Regions from separate parts of the Mycolicibacterium tokaiense genome, predicted to be linked through region 1. Evidence: riboswitches for the same ligand, from Rfam matches in the RefSeq annotation. Region 1 holds a riboswitch; the other holds the start of a gene.
What was found. A riboswitch is a leader RNA that binds a small molecule or an ion and turns the genes downstream of it on or off. The one in region 1 is predicted to bind thiamine pyrophosphate.
Positions count from the first base shown of each region.

Region 2: it holds a riboswitch for thiamine pyrophosphate, as region 1 does, so the genes downstream of both, thiD (bifunctional hydroxymethylpyrimidine kinase/phosphomethylpyrimidine kinase) here and G6N58_RS28960 (ECF transporter S component) in region 1, are expected to answer to the same signal.

Region 1 covers NZ_AP022600.1:6,008,317-6,014,207, reverse strand. Annotated here, with positions in the region: gene G6N58_RS28975 (diguanylate cyclase domain-containing protein) at 1-401, opposite strand, end outside; gene G6N58_RS28970 (DUF6319 family protein) at 467-847, opposite strand; gene G6N58_RS28965 (nucleoside/nucleotide kinase family protein) at 958-1,509, shown strand; TPP riboswitch at 1,544-1,655, shown strand; gene G6N58_RS28960 (ECF transporter S component) at 1,654-2,259, shown strand; gene G6N58_RS28955 (ABC transporter ATP-binding protein) at 2,256-3,692, shown strand; gene G6N58_RS28950 (energy-coupling factor transporter transmembrane component T family protein) at 3,685-4,434, shown strand; gene G6N58_RS28945 (hypothetical protein) at 4,436-4,684, opposite strand; gene G6N58_RS28940 (class I SAM-dependent methyltransferase) at 4,767-5,468, opposite strand; gene G6N58_RS28935 (DUF3159 domain-containing protein) at 5,530-5,891, shown strand, end outside.
Region 2 covers NZ_AP022600.1:734,772-740,662, forward strand. Annotated here, with positions in the region: gene G6N58_RS03525 (ABC transporter substrate-binding protein) at 1-89, opposite strand, end outside; gene G6N58_RS03530 (LacI family DNA-binding transcriptional regulator) at 396-1,415, shown strand; gene G6N58_RS03535 (MFS transporter) at 1,422-3,164, opposite strand; TPP riboswitch at 3,303-3,412, shown strand; gene thiD (bifunctional hydroxymethylpyrimidine kinase/phosphomethylpyrimidine kinase) at 3,401-4,231, shown strand; gene G6N58_RS03545 (alpha/beta hydrolase family protein) at 4,228-4,848, shown strand; gene G6N58_RS03550 (TetR/AcrR family transcriptional regulator) at 4,825-5,418, opposite strand; gene G6N58_RS03555 (NAD(P)-dependent alcohol dehydrogenase) at 5,473-5,891, shown strand, end outside.

The sequences.
Region 1 (5,891 bases):
GTCGCCAATACTGCGGCGCACACCGTACCTGTGCCCACCGCCACGATCAGACGGGCGAAGTCGGCGGGATCCCGGAGTGCCACCTCGTCGCGGCCGAACGCCAGCATCTCGACGGTGATCACCGACAGGACGACGTTGACCAGGCTGAACCACAGAGCAAGAGACCACGATCCACCCGTGGCCACGTTCATGATCAACGCCACGGCAGCAAGGAGACCGAGATGCAGCAGGCGCTCCCACCGAGGTGCGCGCCGGGTCGACAGCAGCCAGATGACGCCGACCGCCGCCGCGGGCCACACCAGCGCAACTTCGCCGCCGCCCAGTCGGGTGGCGCGTCCGACCAGCACCGACAGCGCGTAGAGCACGGGAAAGACCACCAGCGGCGTCGCGAAGCGCAGCATTGACCTCACCCCACTCCCGACGTGTCGGTCAATATTAGGGTGCCGCGCCGTGGTCCCTTAGGAGGTCAGTCCAACTCGGCCAGCGCCAGCTTGGCGGCGGCCAACTCAGCCTCCAGCGCGGCCACCTTGGCAGCCTGCTGCGAACGCGCCTCTTCGATCACCTCGTCGATGGGGCCGGACAGGTCGTCATGCAATTCTCTGGCCGCGCGCGACACGGCTGCGGCAGCGACGGCGAGATTGCGCGCCAGGAAGGTACTGCCCTGCTTGAGGTCGGCGTGCCATTCGCCGTCGGCGGTACCGGTGACCGTGAGGGTGAGCTCGAGCGTTTTGGTCTTGCGGCCGGCCCGCTTCTTGGGCTTCTCCTCGGCGACGACGGGGGTGTCCGTCGCGGGTACTGCGGGCTCGGGAACGTCGATGATGGTCGGATTGTCTACTGTGATCGTCACGGTGAACTCCTTCTCTGGGTTGCCCGCAGACGGCGGACCGGCGAGCGGGAGCCATTAGAACAGATGTTCGACACGCAGGGAAGTGGACTCGCCGACAAGGACTCTCGCGGATGACTCTCGATGACCTGGCCTGGCTGCTGCACACCACCGGCGCCACCACGGTCCTGATCGACGGACGCTCCGGAGCGGGCAAGACGACGCTGGCCGACGAGTTGCAGGGACGCTGGGCCGGCAGCGCCGTGGTGCGTTTGGAGGACATCTACCCCGGCTGGGACGGCCTGGCCGCCGCCGTCGAGCACCTGCACAGCGAACTGCTGGCACCCCGCTCGGCGGGGCGGGTGGCGCGGTGGCGACGCTGGGACTGGACCGCTGACCGCCCGGCAGAATGGCGCACCGTCGACGCCGAGCGCCTGATCGTGGAAGGCGTGGGCGCGCTGTCCGGCGGCAACGCCGAGCTGGCCGACGTGAGGATCTGGGTCGAGGTACCCGATGGGGTCCGCAAAGAGCGGGCGTTGCAGCGCGACGGCGACACCTTCCGACCGCACTGGGACCGCTGGGCGCGCCAGGAGGACGCGCTGATCGCCGAATTCGATCCGCGCGACCGCGCCGACTTCGTGGTCACCGACGGCGGCGACGGACGGGTCCGGGTCGACCCGGTGTAGCGAGCACCGCTCGTCCTGGGCTAGCGTGGGAAACGCAAAACCACACGGGAGTGCACACCGAGTGCGCTGAGAGGACGGCTGGACGGCCGTCGACCGTACGAACCTGACCGGGTAATGCCGGCGTAGGGAGATGAAGGAGTCCTCATGGACCAACAGACCATCACGCAACCCTCGGCGCTGCGCTGGCGTGTCGTCGACATCGTCGTGGCCAGTGTGCTCGCGGTGGCCTCCGGCCTGGTGTTCGTGTTCTGGAACGTGGCCTACAACCCCATCTCCGAACCGCTCAGCGCGCTGCTGCCCGGGCTGCAGGGTCTCCTGGGCGGAGGCTGGCTGTTCGCCGGGGTGCTGACTGCGCTGGTGATCCGCAAGCCCGGCGCCGCGCTCTACGGCGAGCTGGTGGCGGCCACCGTCTCGGCACTGGTCGGCAACCAGTGGGGGGTGCTCACCATCGAGTCCGGCCTGGTGCAGGGGCTCGGCGCTGAGCTCATCTTCGCCATCTTCCTCTACCGCCGCTGGAACCTGCCGGTGGCCGTATTGGCCGGTGTGGCAGCCGGTCTCGCGCTCGGCATCAACGAACTCTTCCTCTACTACCCGGGTTCCACCACGGCGTTTGCCGTCATCTACACCGGGTCGGCCATGATCTCCGGCGCTCTGATCGCGGGCGTGCTGTCCTGGTTCGTGGTCCGCGGCCTGGCCAAAACCGGTGCGCTGAGCCGGTTTGCCTCCGGCCGGACCGCGACCGCGCGGTGACGCCGGCTTCGGGCGGAGCCGAAGTCACAGCACAGCAGTGGGGTTGGCGTCATGCTGACCAACAGCGTTGGGCCATCAGCGAACTCGATCTGACCATCGATGCCGGTCAGCGGGTGCTGCTGCTCGGCCCCTCCGGGTCGGGCAAGTCGACCCTGCTGCACGGCCTGGCCGGTGTGCTGGGCGGCGCCGAGGAAGGCCATGCCGCCGGCCGGCTACTGGTCGACGGAGCGCCACCCACCGCGCAACGCTCCCGCATCGGGATGGTGTTGCAGGACCCGGACTCTCAGGTGATCCTGTCCCGCGTCGGCGACGACGTCGCATTCGGCATGGAGAATTTCGGTGTTCCCCGCGCCGAGATCTGGCCGCGGGTCGAAGTCGCGCTGCAGTCGGTGGGGTTGACGCTGCCACTGCAGCACGACACGGCGCAGCTCTCGGGCGGGCAGAAGCAACGCCTGGCCCTGGCCGGTGTGCTGGCGATGCGGCCCGGGCTGATCCTGCTCGATGAGCCCACCGCCAACCTTGATCCCGCCGGGGTGCTGGAAGTCCGCGACGCGGTGACGGCGGCGGCTGAGCTGACCGGGGCCACCGTCGTGGTGGTGGAGCACCGCACCGAGGTCTGGTTGCCGGTGGTGGACCGGGTGATCGTGCTCAGCGCCGGGGGAGAGGTGATCGCCGACGGACCGCCCGAGCAGACCATCGAACGGGAGCACACCCACCTGGTGGAGTCCGGCATCTGGGTGCCGGGCGCACCGGCTCCCGCAGTGTCCCGCACGCACACCAGCGCCGAACCCATTCTGTCGGCGCGGGATCTGACCGTCGGCTACCGCACCGACCTGCTGACCCTGGATCTGGACATCACCCCCGGTCGGGTGCTGGCGGTGACGGGCCCGAACGGCTCCGGCAAGTCGACGTTGGCCCTGACGCTGGGTGGGTTGTTGCCGCCGCGAGGGGGTGCGGTGGAGGCTGCGGTGGACTTCGCGCCGACACCCAAGCGTCGCAACCCCATTCGCTGGCGGTCCCGGGAACTGCTCACCCGGATCACCAGCGTCTTCCAGGACCCCGAGCACCAGTTCCTGGCGCCGACGGTGCGCGACGAGGTGGCCCTCGGCCCGCGGGCGCTGAAAATGCCCGAGGCCGAGATCGACGCGCGCAGCACCGATCTGCTGGAGCGGCTGCGGCTGACGGGGGTGGCTGACCGCAGCCCCTACACCCTTTCCGGCGGTGAGAAGCGCCGGTTGTCGGTGGCCACGGTGCTGATGACGCGCCCTGGCCTGGTGGTGCTGGATGAGCCGACCTTCGGCCAGGACCGCCGCACCTGGGCCGAGCTGATCCTGCTGCTGGCCGAGATCGCCAACGAGGGCACCGCGGTGGTGACAATCACCCACGACGCCGAATTCGTGGACCTGCTGGCCGATGAGCGCATCGATGTCTAGCGCCGTCAATCCCGTCGCCCGGCTGATGGCCGCCGGGGTGATCGCGGTGGCGCTGGTGCTAAGCGTGGACTGGGTGTCGGCGCTGACGGCGTTGGTGTTGGAGATCCCGCTGTTCCTGGCGATGCGGGTGCCGTTGCGGGCGTTCCTCATTCGCGCCGCTTTGATCACCGTGGCAGCGGCGCTCACCGCGGTGACCAACCTGCTCTACGGCGAGCCACGCGGGACCGTGCACTGGCAGTTCCTGCTGATCACCGTCAGCGACGGCTCGATCGAACTGGCCGCGGCGATGTTCCTGCGGGTGCTGGCGATCGCGCTTCCCTCGGTGTTCCTGTTCCTCGACGTCCAGCCCACCGAGTTGGCCGACGGGTTGGGTCAGATCCTGAAACTCCCGGCCCGCTTTGTCATCGGCGCGCTGGCCGGGCTGCGCATGGTCGGGCTGCTGCGCCAGGACTGGCAATACCTCGGGTACGCGCGGCGGGCCCGCGGCGTGGCCGACCACGCCCGGGTGCGGCGCTTCCTCGGGCAGGCATTCGCACTGCTGGTCTTCGCGCTGCGGCGCGGATCCAAGCTGGCCACCGCCATGGAAGCCCGCGGTTTCGGCGCCTACCCCACCCGCACCTGGGCCAGGCCGTCACGCTTCGGCCGCGCGGAGTGGGCGATCATCGGCTACGGACTGGTGATCGGCGCCGGCTCCATTGCCGTGGCCGTGCTCGCCGGCACCTGGGACTTCGTCGGCACCTGAGTCAGGAATCGCAGCCGATGCCGTCGCCGTCGCGGTCGAGGCCGTAGATGTCGGAGCCGACGACACGCACCGGACCCTGCACGTAGGACGGGCCGTTGCCGCTGCCCCCGGCGCAGTCGACATCGCTGTCTACCGGTACGCACGGGCCCGAGTAGTTCGCGTCGCACGACGAGCTGGGCTCGGCGTTCGCCACGGGTCCGAAGGGAAGCGCGGCGGCGAAGGCAATTATCGCAACGGTCAATTTAGCCACGGCCGGAAATACTAGCTCAGGCAGTTGAGTGGTCGGTCGGAATGGCCGCAAAGCAAGCGCAGCGCCCTCCGGTCGACAGTAGCTACAGGCGTGGCCGCCGGGCGTGCAGCACGTGTGCAGGCGGCAGGTTGCGCCACACCGTGCGACTGGTCACCACCTCTTCGAACCGTTCGGCGAGCAGCGCACGGAACCGGCGCGCCGACGGCAGGTACTGGGCGTGCGCGTAGGCGAAGGTGGTGAACACGCTGTCCGGGGTCAGGACCCCGAGCACCGCCCGGCTCAGGCGGTCCTGGGTGCCGGCACCGAACGACGCCCACGGCAGGCTGCTCACCACCACGTCGGCGGCCGTCAGCGCCCGGGACGCGACGATCTCGGGTAGCGCCTCGGCGTCGGCCTCGGCCACGTCGACCGTTGGGAACCGCCGGCGCAGCAGCGCCGCGAACGTCGGGTTCACTTCGACAGCGACGTGGTGACCGCGCCCGTGCAGCCGGCCCCGGATGGCCTCGGTGAACACCCCAGTACCGGCGCCCAGTTCGACCACCACCGGATCGCCCTGCTCCGGAATCGCCGCGGTGATGGCCGCCGCCAGCCGGGCGGAGCTCGGTGCAACCGCGCCCACGTGGCGCGGCTCGCGCAGCAACTGGCCGAGGAAGAGCAGGCCGTCTGGAGGTGCCGCCACATCACGGCGGGTGTCGAGGGTGCACATGGTGCCCAGTTTCCCGACGTCGGGCGGCCGCGAGAAGGGGTCGGTGATCCAGGGACTGCTGAGTCCTGGCTGGACCATGCCGGGATGGCAACAGTGGAGTTGCCACCGACACACTGCAACTCACAGGGAGAGCACCCGATTGACGAACCTACTCGACACCGAACCTCCGGTCCGCAGCTCCGGTGCGCGGCAGCGGCTCTCCGCGCTCATCGCCTCCCCGGACATCCCGATCATCGACGTGGTGGGCGGCTGGCGGGGGATCGTCGACGCCGTAGGTCCCAACCTGCTGTTCCTGGTGGTCTATCTCGTCACCCCGGACCTGGTGGTGTCCACGATGTCGGCGCTGGGGCTGGCGGTGGTACTGGCTGCGGCCCGCCGGATCGCGGGTCAGTCGGTGGCCCCCGCGGTCGGCGGCATGATCCTGGTGGCCCTGTCCGGGCTGATGGCTCTGGCCGGCGGCGACGGTGGTGACGTGTTCCTGCCCGACCTCATCCAGACCGG
Region 2 (5,891 bases), 5.3 Mb from region 1:
GCCGCGGTGAACAGCAGCGCGCCGCATGCGGCCGCCACCGTCACTGCCCGGCGCACACCCACCTTCCGATCCGTCCATGCTGAAGTCACGAGAAATCCTCCGCCCGTGCACAATTGCGCGCCGCGCCCCGCTGCGCAGGTCGTCACAATCGATTGCAAACCTAGCTAAGCAATCAGGCTGTATCCGTGTCAACGATTTCTGCGAATTTCCTGTGATGAGAATCACGAGTCCCTATTGTCGCAGCTAGAAGCGGTGGGTTTCCGCCGATCAGAGCCTCGACGAGGAGTCTCCATGTCAGATCGACCTGTGCAATCGACTGCAACCAGGCATCGGCGATCTGCTGTCGGCCCGCCGGGGCGGCACGCGTGCTGCGGCGCGGATCTAGGCTGACATCCGTGTCGACCCCGACCTTGCGTGACGTGGCTGTGGCGGCGGGAGTGCATGCCGCCACGGCATCCCGGGCGCTGAACCCGGCAACGCGCGGCCTGGTCAACACCGAGACGGCGCGCCGGGTGATCCGGGCCGCCGAATCGCTGGGTTACCGACCCAATCCCATCGCGCGCGGACTCAAGACCGCCAAGTCGGGCACCATCGGGGTGCTGATCCCCGACCTCACCAACCCCCTGTTCCCGCCCATCCTGAGGGGCATCGAACGGACGCTGGAGGCGGCCGGCTACAGCGCGCTCGTGGTCAACACCGACAACGATCAGATCCGCGAACAGGGCCTGGTGGATTCGTTGCTGTCCCGGCAGGTGGAAGGCTTGATCGTCGCCACCGCGCGGATCGACCATCCGCTGCTGGTCCAGTTACACCAGCAGGGCGTCGTGATGGTGATGGTCAACCGCCGCCCCGATGGGGTGGACGCCCCTGCGGTTGCACCCGACGACCCGGCCGGGGTGTATCTGGCCGTCCAGCACCTGACCGCGCTGGGCCATCGCCGAATCGCACACCTGGGCGGGCCCGAGACCACCTCGACGGGTGTGGCACGTGCCCGCGCCTTCCGGGCCGCCATCCGTGACCACGGCGCCGACGAGGACCCGGCGCTGACAGCCACCTGTGCCAGCTGGAGCGAGGAGGCCGGTGCCGACGCCCTGCGCGGGCTCCTGGATGCGGGCACCGACTTCACCGCGATCGTCGCGGGCAACGACCTGATCGCCCTGGGCTGCTACGACGTATTCGCCGAGCGTGACATCGCCTGTCCCGAACGGATGAGCGTGGTCGGGTTCAATGACATGCCGTTCCTGGACAAGCTGCGTCCCCCGCTGACCACCGTCGGGATACCGAACCAGGACATCGGGGCCGAGGCGGCCCGCATGCTGCTCGAACTCCTGGCCCAACCGCACCGGCCCCCACTCTCGGTGCAGTTCCCGCTGAAGCTGGTGGTGCGGGGATCAACGGCACCCCCGCCGGCCTGATTCGGGTCACGCCGCGTTGTCTGCACCCGGAGCGTCGGCGTAGCGCCCGGGTGACATCCACGAGGCGATGGCACCCAGCACCATCATCACCGCGGCGGCGGCGAACACCACCACCAGTCCACTGTGGAAGGGCTCGGTGATCAGTTCGGGGAAGAAGGTCTTGCCCGTCAGCACATCGGCGTTGACGCCGGGCTGCTGCAGCGCGTGGGAGGGCTCGAGCAGTTCGGCGATCGGGTTGTACCCCAGGAATGCTGCGAACAGACTGCCCACCGGGGGCAGGTTGCCGACGTCCTGTGCGACACCGGCCGAGACGCCCTGGGCCTGCAGCCCGGTGGTCAGCGCCGACGGCAGGGTGTTCGCCAGGCCCGCGATCATCAGCGAGAAGAAGATGCCGATGGACAGCGAGGAGCCGGCGTTGAAGAACGTGGCGCGCACTCCGGAAGCCGAACCACGTTGCGCTGCAGGAACACTCGACATGATCGCCGCAGTATTGGGGGCGGTGAAGATACCGCCGCCCAGGCCGTTGAGGAACACGATCAGCGCGAACACCCAATAATCGAAGTTCACCGGGATCAGCAGCAGGGCCACGAACGTCACCGCCATCAACAGCATGCCGCCGACGGTGAAGGGACGCGCACCGAAGCGGTCGGACAGCGAGCCCGCGATGGGCCCGGCCACCAGGAAGCCCACCGTGATCGGCAGCAGATAGATACCGGCCCACAGTGGCGTGGATTCGAAGCTGTAGCCGTGCAACGGAAGCCAGATGCCCTGCAGCCAGATGATCAGCATGAACTGCAGGCCGCCGCGACCGACCGACGACAGCAGTCCGGCCAGATTGCCCATCCCGAACGACGCCGAGCGGAACAGCCGCAGGTCGACCATCGGTGCGGCCACCTTGAGCTCGACGACGCAGAACACCGCCAGCAGCACCAGACCCGCCGCGATGGCGCCGAGCACCATCGGGTTGGCCCACCCGGTGCTCGCATCACCGTAGGGCTGGATGCCGTAGGTGATGCCGATCAGGAGCACCGTCAGGCCGATGCCGAAGGTCAGGGTGCCGGCCCAGTCCAACTTGCCCGGGGTGCGCGAGCCCAGTTCTTTGAGCGATCGCAGGCTCCAGACGGTGCCGGCCAGACCGATCGGCACACCGACCCAGAAGATGGCCTGCCAGTGCCATTCGGACAGGAAACCGCCGATGAGCAGGCCGAGGAACGAGCCGGCCACCGCCGAGACCATGTTCACACCGAGCGCCATCCCGCGCTGGTTGGCCGGGAACGCGTCGGTGAGGATGGCCGACGACGAGGACATCAGCATGGCGCCGCCCACACCCTGGACCACCCGCCAGGCGATCAGCCAGACCGCGCCGCCGCCCATCTGGAAAGGATCGAAGGACAGGGCCACGGCGGCGACGGTGAACACCACGAAGCCGAGGTTGTAGATGCGGACCCGGCCCAGCATGTCCCCCAGACGCCCGAACGGCACCACCAAAACGGCGGTCACCACCAGGTAGCCCATCAGCATCCACAGCAGGTAGCTGACATTTCCCGGGGCCAGCGGATTGAGTCCGATGCCGCGGAAGATGGCGGGCAGCGAGATCAACACGATGGACGCGTTGATGGTGGCCAGCAGGGTACCCAACGTGGTGTTGGACAGCACGATCCACTTGTAGTGGGGATGGTCGTGATCCATCCGGACCCGGCGGCGCGCGGTGTCATCGAGACGGGCGTCAGTGGTGAGTTCGGCAGTCATCGTCTTTTCGTTTCGTGTCTCGGATCGGCCTGACAGCTCACCACGGCGTGCGCTGCAACTTACATATATTAGCTATGCAAACCAGTGGGAGGCAATTCCTGTTCCCCGGCGCTGCGCTAAGTTGGGCCGGTAACCGGAAAACCACCACGCGGGAGCGCACGCCGAGTGCGCTGAGAGGACGGCTGGGGCCGTCGACCGTACGAACCTGACCGGGTAATACCGGCGTAGGGAGTGCTGTGAACTACTTGCCGTTGCCCCCGAGCGGGCAGACACCTCACCGCGTCATGACCATCGCCGGCTCCGATTCCGGCGGCGGCGCCGGAATCCAGGCCGACCTGCGCACCTTCGCCCTGCTCGGGGTGCACGGATGTGTGGCGATGAGTGCCGTGACAGTGCAGAACTCGGTGGGCGTCAAAGCTTTTCACGAGATCCCGCTGGAGATCGTGGCCGGCCAGATCAGCGCCGTGGCCTCTGACATCGGTATCCAGGCCGCCAAGACCGGGATGCTGGCGTCCTCGGAGATCATCGGCTGCGTGGCTCAGACCTGGCAGGCCGAGTGCGCCGGCACTCCCCTGGTGGTGGACCCGGTGTGCGCATCGATGCACGGCGATCCGCTGCTGCACCCGTCCGCGCTGTCGGCGCTGCGCGACCAGTTGTTCCCGCTGGCCACCCTGGTGACACCGAACCTCGACGAGGTGCGCCTGCTGGTGGACATCGACGTCGTCGACGACAGGTCCCAGCGGGAGGCGGCGCGCGCCCTGCACGCGCTGGGGCCGCAGTGGGCCCTGGTCAAGGGCGGGCACCTGAAATCCTCGGACGCCAGCCCCGATCTGCTCTTCGACGGCACCGAGTTTCAGGAGTTCCACGCCCCGCGGGTGGCCACCGGGCATGACCACGGCGCCGGTGACACCTTGGCCGCTGCCACCACCTGCGCTCTGGCGCACGGCTTTTCGGTTCCCGACGCCGTGGCGTTCGCCAAGACCTGGGTGACCGAGTGCATTCGGGCCGCCTACCCGCTGGGCCACGGCCACGGCCCGGTCAACGCGATGTTCAGGCTGCAAGCGTGAACCTCGAGGCCATCGCAGGGGTGGCCCATGAACCGGACGGCGCGCCGACTGGCGTGGTGCTGTTGACCCACGGCGCCGGCGGCAGCCGGGAGGCCCCGCTGCTGGGCCGGATCTGCGACGAGTGGGCCCGGCGCGGCTGGCTGGCCATCCGCTACAACCTGCCCTACCGGCGTCGGCGACCCAAGGGCCCGCCCTCCGGGTCTGCCGCTGCCGATCAGGCCGGCATCATCGAGGCCATCGAGCTGGCGCACACCCTGTCCGACGGGCCGGTGCTGGTTGGTGGGCACTCGTACGGCGGCCGGATGACGTCGATGGTCGCCGCGCAGGGCGCCGACCTGGCCGGGTTGACGCTGTTCTCCTATCCCCTGCACCCGCCGGGCAAGCCGGAGCGCGCCCGCACCGAACACCTGCCGCAGATCACCGTGCCGACGGTGTTCACCCACGGCACTGCCGACCCGTTCGGCTCGATCGAGGAGTTGACGCAGGCCGCCGCGCTGCTGGGTGGGACATCCGAGATCGTCGAGATCACCGGCGCCCGCCACGACCTGGCGTCGAAGACGCTCGTTGTGCCCGCGCTGGCGGTCGACGCTGCGCTACGGGTCTGTGGGCTTGGCTAGGTCCTCACCGACAGTCAGCTCCAGCAAGGTGTCGACCAGGGCGTCGGCGTCGGCGTAGGCGGTTCCGGTGCTGAGCAGCCCGCTGGCCTCCAGGCCCGCCGCACCATGGGTGCCGGTGAGGAACAGCGCCTCGTAACGCAGCGCCTCCATGTCGCCGAACACCGCGGCAACCACCGCGTGGAACTCGTCGCAGAACCGCTGGGCGGCGCGGCCCACCTCAGACAGGTCATCGGCGGGCGCGGCGAACATCAGCCGATACATGTGCGGATGCTCCCGGCTGGTGGTGATCATGCAGCTCAGTGCGGCCCGCAAGGTCTGGATGGGGGTGGTCGCTGGATCCGCGCGCAGCGCATGGACGGCATCAGCCAGACGTTGCCATCCCTCGGTGGCGACTGCGGTGAGCAACGCTTCCTTGTCGGGGAAGTGTCCGTAGGGAGCGCCACGGGTGACCCCCGCGCGGGCCCCGACCTCGCGCAAGGTCACGGCCGCGGGTCCACCGCTGTCCAACAGGGCCGCAGCATGATCCAGCAGGGCTCGGCGAGTGGCGGCGGCCGAATCAGCACGACTCATGGTCCACGCATTCTAGATGACGTTGTCACGTGAAGTCTGCTAACGTCATTTCACATGACAGCGTCATACGAAACCGTCCACGCCCACGCTGCGGTCGCACCCGGCGCAGAACTCACCCCGCACGAGTACCGGCCTGGTGGGCTCGCTCCGCTGGAGGTGGAGATCACCGTGACGCACTGCGGCGTCTGCGCCACCGACCTGCGGGTGATCGACGCGGACCGCACTGTCGGCACACCCGTCGTGCCCGGGCACGAGGTGGCCGGAACGGTGTCGGCCGTTGGCGACCTGGTGGACCCCGACCGGGTGTGGGTGGGACAGCGGGTGGTCGCCGGAGGCGTCTCGGGCACCTGCATGGCCTGCGAGTTCTGCCTGTCGGGCCGCACCCACCTCTGCCCGCGACGCGAGAGCATGGCCCACCGCGGCGACCGCGGCGGTTTCGCCTCCTCGGTGCGGGTCAGCGACTGGCGGTTCGT